DNA from 2 places in the Actinomadura graeca genome. Region 1 is predicted to be linked to the other one. Evidence: riboswitches for the same ligand, from Rfam matches in the RefSeq annotation. Region 1 holds a riboswitch; the other holds the start of a gene.
What was found. Region 1 has a riboswitch for glycine ahead of gcvT (glycine cleavage system aminomethyltransferase GcvT). Riboswitches for the same ligand answer to the same signal wherever they lie in the genome.

Region 1 (3,399 bases):
GTTGACGGCCGTGATCTCGCCGCTGACCGGGGCGTACAGGTCGCTGACGGACTTGGTGGACTCCACCTCGCCGCAGGGCTCGCCCGCCTCGACGGCGTCACCCTCGGAGGAGTGCAGCTCGAGGTAGACGATCTCGCCGAGGGCGTCGGCGGCGTGCGCGGTGATGCCGACGGTGACGATGCCGTCCTCGGGGACCTGCTGGGCGGGGCCGAGACCGGCGACCCACTCGTGCTCTTCGCTGTAGCGGAGCTGCTCCGGAACGCTCACGTTTCTTCTCTCTCCAGGGTTTCAGGAACGCTTGTAGAACGGCAGGGCGACCACGTCGACCGGCTCGTGCCTGCCGCGGACGTCCACGGCGAGGCCGTCCTCCCCGACACCGCTGTCGAGGTAGGCCATGGCGATCGGCCTGCCCAGTGTGGGCGACGGGGCGCCGCTCGTCACGACACCGCACGGCGTGCCGTCCGACGTGACGACCTGGTACCCCTTGCGCGGCGCCCGGCGCCCCCGGGCCACCAGGCCCACGAGCCTACGGCCCGGGGGCGTCTGCGCCTGCGCCGCCAGGGCGGCCTTCCCGACGAAGTCGCCGGGCTTGTCCAGCTTGACGACGCGGCCGAGGCCCGCCTCGAAGGGGGTCGTCTCGGCGGTCAGCTCGTTGCCGTACAGCGGCATTCCCGCCTCAAGGCGGAGCGTGTCGCGCGCCGACAGGCCGGCGGGGACGACACCGCCGGCCTTCGCCAGCGCCTCCCACAGCCGGACGGCGTCGGAGGCGTCGACGAACAGCTCGAAGCCGTCCTCGCCGGTGTAGCCGGTGCGGGCGACGAGCGCGTCGATGCCGGCGACCGCGGCCGCGAGGATCGCGTAGTACTTCAGCCCGGCCAGCGGCGCGTCGGTGAAGCCCTCCAGGATCGCCTGGGAGCGGGGGCCCTGGAGGGCGATCAGCGCGTAGTCGCCGGAGCGGTCCCGCACGGCGGCGTCGAAGCCCGCGGCCCGCTCGGTCAGGGCGTCGAGGACGACCGCGGTGTTCGCGGCGTTCGCGACGACCATCCACGTCTCGTCGGCCAGCCGGTAGACGATGAGGTCGTCCAGGACGCCGCCGTCGGGCGCGCAGATCATCGTGTAGCGGGCCTTGCCGACCGCCATCGGCGACAGGTTGCCGACCAGCGCGTGGTCGAGCGCGGCGCCCGCGCCCGGCCCGGCGAGGAAGATCTCCCCCATGTGGGACAGGTCGAACAGCCCGGCGCCCTGCCGGACGGCCTGGTGCTCGGCGGTCTCGCTCGCGTAGCGCAGCGGCATCAGATAGCCCGCGAAGTCGACGAGGTTGGCGCCGAGATCCTGGTGGACGTCGTGCAGCGGCGTCTTTCTGGCGGTGGAATCGGCGGACATGGGTTCGGCTCCTTCGTCGCGGGCGCGCGTGGACCCATCGTCCCACCCGCGCACCGGGCGTTTCCGGTGCCTCCCCCTCTGTCATCGGCGCCTGAGAGCTTCACCCGCGCCGTGCGCCGCGGGCTTGCACCTTCGGCGGGGGACGGACGTCCCCGCTTTCCAGAGGTCGCCTGGTCCGTGCGGTCCGTGGGCCTGAGAGGTTCCGGGGAGGATTTGCTCCTTCGGCGTCCCCCGCTGGCGGCCGGGGACTCTCCCGCACGGGATCATCGGCTCCGGCCAGGCTAGCAGCGGCCCAGCTCCGCGACCAGCGGGGCGGGTGCGCCCGGTCGCGGACGAAGGGGCCGCCCACGGCGCCGGAGCGCGATTGCGGGCCGTCCGGTAAGGACGGTCCGCCGCGTCCCATGATCACGTCAAGACTCAACGAAACGCACGCCCGTGACGTACCCTTTGGGGACTGCTGGATACCACCCCCCGGTGCGGGGTGCACGACCGGAGGGGCATGCATGGGCTGGCTGGCGGGAGTGCTGATCCTGTTCTTCGGCCTGCTCGCGTCCATCGCGCTGCACGAGCTCGGGCACTTCTCGTTCGCCAAGCTGTTCCGGGTCCGGACGACCCAGTTCATGGTCGGGTTCGGGCCCACGATGTGGTCCCGGCGCAAGGGCGAGACCGAGTACGGGCTGAAGTGGATCCCGCTCGGCGGCTACATCCGCATGATCGGGATGCTGCCGCCCCGCAAGGGCGACGCCCCGGGCCAGGTCAGGCGGATCAGCACCGGGCCCTGGCAGGGCCTCATCGAGTCCGCGCGCGGCGCGGCGCTGGAGGAGGTCAGGCCCGGCGACGAGGACCGCGTGTTCTACGCCAAGAAGTGGTGGCAGAAACTGCTGATCATGTTCGGCGGCCCCGCCATGAACCTGATCCTGGCCGTGGTCTTCTTCGCGATCCTGCTGATGGGCCTCGGCGTGCAGCGCGCGCAGCCGGTGATCCAGGAGGTCTCGCCCTGCATGGTCCCGGCGAGCCAGTCACGGCTCGACAGCTGCCCCGCGGACGCGGCGCCGACCCCCGCGCAGCAGGTCGGGCTGAAGGCCGGCGACCGGATCGTGTCCTACGACGGCAGGCGCGTCGATGACTACGCCCAGCTCCAGAAGCAGATCCGCGACTCCGCCGGGCGCACGGTCCCGATGGTCGTCGACCGCGGCGGCCAGAAGATCTCGCTGAACGTGCCGATCACCCGTAACAAGATGCGCGACCTCGACAACGAGAACAAGATCGTGGACGTGGGGTTCCTCGGCATCACCCCCGCCAGCGCGCTGGAGCGGCAGGGGCCCGGAGCGGTCGCGAGCACGATGGGCGACCTCACCAAGCACACCGCGGGCGCGCTGGTGCGGATGCCGCAGAAGATGGTCGGCATCTGGAACGCCGCGTTCAGCGGGGAGAAGCGCGACCCCAACGGCCCGATCGGTGTCGTCGGCGTCAGCCGGATCGGCGGGGACGTGGCCGCCTCCGACAAGCTCACCGGCGGCGAGAAGGTCTCCTACTTCGTGATGCTGCTCGGCTCGCTGAACCTCGCGGTCGGGCTGTTCAACCTCGTCCCGCTGCTGCCGCTGGACGGCGGGCACATCGCGGGCGCGCTCCTGGAAGCGATCAAGAAGGGGCTCGCGCGGGTGTTCCGACGCCCCGACCCGGGCTACGTCGACGTCGCCAAGGCCCTGCCCGTCACCTACGTGATGGCCGCCGTGCTGATCGTCATGGGCGGGCTGCTGATCTACGCCGACCTGGTCAACCCGATCCGCTTCTCCGGCTGATCAGAGAAGGTCCGTCGGGGGCATCTCGCCGGTCTTCAGGAAGCACTCCAGCGCCGCCAGGTAGGGGCCGATGTCCAGGCCCTGCCCCTCCAGCCACGCGTCCGAGCCGTAGGTCCCCGCGTACCGCTCGCCGCCGTCGCAGATCAGCGTGACCACGCTGCCGCGCTCCCCGTCCAGCCGCATCCGCGCGATCAGCTCCGCCGCGCCCCACATC
Region 2 (3,399 bases), 2.8 Mb from region 1:
TAGGTCACCATGATCGCCGACAGCCGGTCACCGTGCGTGCCGATCTTGGAGTGCAGGTCGTCCAGGTCGATGTTGCCGCCCTCGTCGCAGGCGACGACGGCGACGCGCATCCCGGCCATGACGGCGCTGGCGGCGTTGGTGCCGTGCGCGGAGGACGGGATGAGGCACACGTCACGGTGCCCCTCGCCGCGGGAGGCGTGGTAGGCGCGGATGGCGAGCAGGCCCGCCAGCTCGCCCTGGGAGCCGGCGTTGGGCTGGACGGACACCTTGGCGTAGCCGGTCATCTCGGCCAGCGCGTCCTCCAGCTCGCCGATCAGCTCCAGGTAGCCCTGGGCCTGCTCGACGGGCGCGAACGGGTGGATGCCGGCGAACTCCGGCCAGGTGACCGGCTCCATCTCGGTGGTGGCGTTCAGCTTCATCGTGCAGGAGCCGAGCGGGATCATGGAGCGGTCGAGCGCGATGTCCTTGTCCTGGAGCCGGCGCAGGTAGCGCAGCATCGCGGTCTCGGAGCGGTGCGCGTGGAAGACGGGGTGGGTCAGGTACGGGCTCTCGCGGCGCAGCCCGCCGGGAAGCGCCTCGTCCGCGCCGGAGACGTCCGCGGGGACGCCGAACGCCTCCAGGACGGCGGCGACGTGCCCGGGCAGCGTCGTCTCGTCGCAGGCGACCGCGACGTGGTCGGCGCCGGACGGGCGCAGGTTGATCCCGCGCTCGCGTGCGGCGGCCACGACGGCGGCGGCCCGTCCGGGGACGCGGGCGAGGACCGTGTCGAAGAAGGAGCCGTGCACGACCTCGACGCCGCCGCGGCGCAGCCCCGCGGCGATCTCGGCGGCGCGGCGGTGCGTGCGCTGGGCGATGGCGGCCAGGCCCTCGGGGCCGTGGTACACGGCGTACATGCTGGCCATCACAGCGAGGAGCACCTGGGCGGTGCAGATGTTGCTGGTGGCCTTCTCGCGGCGGATGTGCTGCTCGCGGGTCTGCAGCGCCAGGCGGTAGGCGGTGGCGCCGTCGGCGTCGACGGACACGCCGACGAGGCGTCCGGGGAGCTGCCGCTGGATGCCCTCGGCGACGGCCATGTAGCCCGCGTGGGGGCCGCCGAACCCGTAGGGGACGCCGAACCGCTGCGCGGAGCCCACCGCGATGTCGGCGCCGAACTCGCCCGGCGGGCGCAGCAGCGTCAGCGCGAGCAGGTCGGCGGCGACGACGACCTTCGCGCCCCGCTCGCGGGCCTGCGCGCAGACGGGCTCCAGGTCGCGGACGGCGCCGGACGCGCCCGGGTACTGCAGCAGGACGCCGAAGAAGTCGCCCTGGGGCAGCCCGTCCGACACGTCCGCGGTGACGACGTCGATGCCGAGGGGGACCGCGCGGGTCCGGACGACCTCGATCGTCTGCGGGAGCGCGTCGGCGTCGACCAGGAACGTTCCGGGCTCACGGCGCCGGGAGGCCCGGTGCGCGAGCGCCATGGCCTCGGCGGCGGCGGTCGCCTCGTCCAGCATGGACGCGTTGGCGACCGGCAGCCCCGTGAGGTCGCCGACGGCGGTCTGGAAGTTCAGCAGGGCCTCCAGGCGGCCCTGGGAGATCTCCGGCTGGTACGGCGTGTAGGCGGTGTACCAGCCCGGGTTCTCCATGACGTTGCGGAGGATCACGCCCGGGGTGATCGTCCCGTGGTAGCCCAGCCCGATCATGGACGTGAGGACGGTGTTGCGGGCGGCGAGCTCGCGCAGGCGGTCCAGCGCGGCGGTCTCGCTGAGCGCGGGCGGCAGGTCCAGGGGGCGGCCGGTGCGGATCGCGGCGGGCACCGCGTCGTCGATGAGCGCCTCGGCGCCGGAGTAGCCGATCGCCGCCAGCATCCTCGCCTGGTCGTCCGGCGAGGGGCCGATGTGACGGTCGGCGAACACGGCGCGGGGATGCTGCGGCGAGGCCACCGGTGCGAAGTACTGGGCGGTCATGGGGAGAGCCTCCTGGCTGCTGCGGTCGCTCAGGCCACCGCCGGCGCGGACCGGCGGCCTGTCTCCCCCTCTGTCATCGGCACCTGAGAGCTTCACCCGCGCGGCGGGGTTTCCCCTTCGGTGAGCCGTCCTTCCCCGTCGGGGGAGATCGACGCCTGCTTTCCAGAGGTGCCTCGCCCGAACGGTCCTTTTGCCTGAGAGGTTCCGGGGAGGTTGCCCCTTCGGCGCCTCACGCCGGCTTGCGCGAGGTCTCTCCCGTTCAGGGTCGACGGCGTGTCTGGGGCAAACCCTACCCAACGATCGCCCACTCCGATCGTCCCGGGCCCGCGAAGATCGGGACGGTGCCCCGGTGACCTGGGGCGCCGCGCGTGTACCGACCAGTACGATGAGCACGGCCCGGCGACGGGACGGGCCGCGGGGCCGGGGCGGAGAAGGGCGGCGGACACGGGTGGAGGCGCGCGCTGCCGGTGACGGGCTCCCGCTCGACGGCGCGGCTCCGGGTCTGGGACGCTGATCACGATGACCGATGGCCAGTGCGGCGGCCCGGCGTGACGCGGCCGACCGGAGTGACACCGGCCCGCGGCGGGACGCGGCGCCCCGGGCGGGGCACCGCCACGGGCGTACCCGTCGACGAGCCCGCCCGGCCGGACCGGATCCGGCGTCCCGTGGACGCGATCCGGTTCGCGGCGTCCTGCGCCCTGCTGGTGGCGGTGATGCTGCTGGTGTCGATCGCGCAGCAGACGACGCACGGCCTCCAGACCGACATCGCCGAGGGCACCGCGCACGCGCCGAGGCTGCTGCTGTCGCTGGCGACGCTGGCGTCCAGCTTCGGGGTCCTGGCCGTCCCGGTGGCCTTCGCCTTCGAGCGGCTGTTCCACAAGGACGGGACGCGCGTCGCCATCGCGCTGCTGGCCGCCGCGATCGCGTTCCTGATCACGATCGGGCTGGACGACCTGGTGGTGCCGTCGGCGCCCGGCGGCGTGCTGGACTCGCTGATCTGGGGCGGCACGGCGACCGCGCCCGTGCACACCGACATCGCGCCGGTGATCGCGTTCGTCACCGCGGTCGGGATGGCGGGGCGGTTCCGCTGGCAGGCCGCGACGTGGACGATGATCGGGCTGGCGGCGCTGACCGGGCTCACCGCGTCCTACGCCTCGGTCGCCGCGCTCGCGGCGACGTACCTGCTCGGCCGGGCGATCGGGCACGGCACCCTGTACGCGGTCGGGACGCCGAACCCCCGCCCTCCCGGCACGGCGGTGATGGGGGCGCTGGAGCGGCTCGGGCTGCGGCCGGAGCGCGCCGCGCGCCTGGACGCCGAGGAGGGCGGCGGCACCGAGGAGGCCCGCCGGTACGGGGTGGTCCTGGCGGACCGCCCGGCCGGCGACGGCCCGGCCCGCGTCCCGCCGCGGCGCGGCGAGTGGCATCTCGACGTGCGGGTGCTGGACCGCGACCA

Region 2: linked by a shared signal. The riboswitch ahead of gcvP (aminomethyl-transferring glycine dehydrogenase) and the one ahead of gcvT (glycine cleavage system aminomethyltransferase GcvT) in region 1 are both predicted to bind glycine.

The regions. Positions count from the first base shown of each region.
Region 1 covers NZ_CP059572.1:2,915,075-2,918,473, reverse strand. The annotation lists gene gcvH (glycine cleavage system protein GcvH) at 1-267, opposite strand, end outside; gene gcvT (glycine cleavage system aminomethyltransferase GcvT) at 289-1,383, opposite strand; glycine riboswitch at 1,459-1,549, opposite strand; glycine riboswitch at 1,554-1,649, opposite strand; gene AGRA3207_RS12830 (M50 family metallopeptidase) at 1,887-3,185, shown strand; gene cds1 (L-cysteine desulfhydrase Cds1) at 3,186-3,399, opposite strand, start outside.
Region 2 covers NZ_CP059572.1:115,036-118,434, reverse strand. The annotation lists gene gcvP (aminomethyl-transferring glycine dehydrogenase) at 1-1,946, opposite strand, end outside; glycine riboswitch at 2,007-2,118, opposite strand; glycine riboswitch at 2,119-2,214, opposite strand; gene AGRA3207_RS00520 (lysylphosphatidylglycerol synthase transmembrane domain-containing protein) at 2,495-3,399, shown strand, end outside.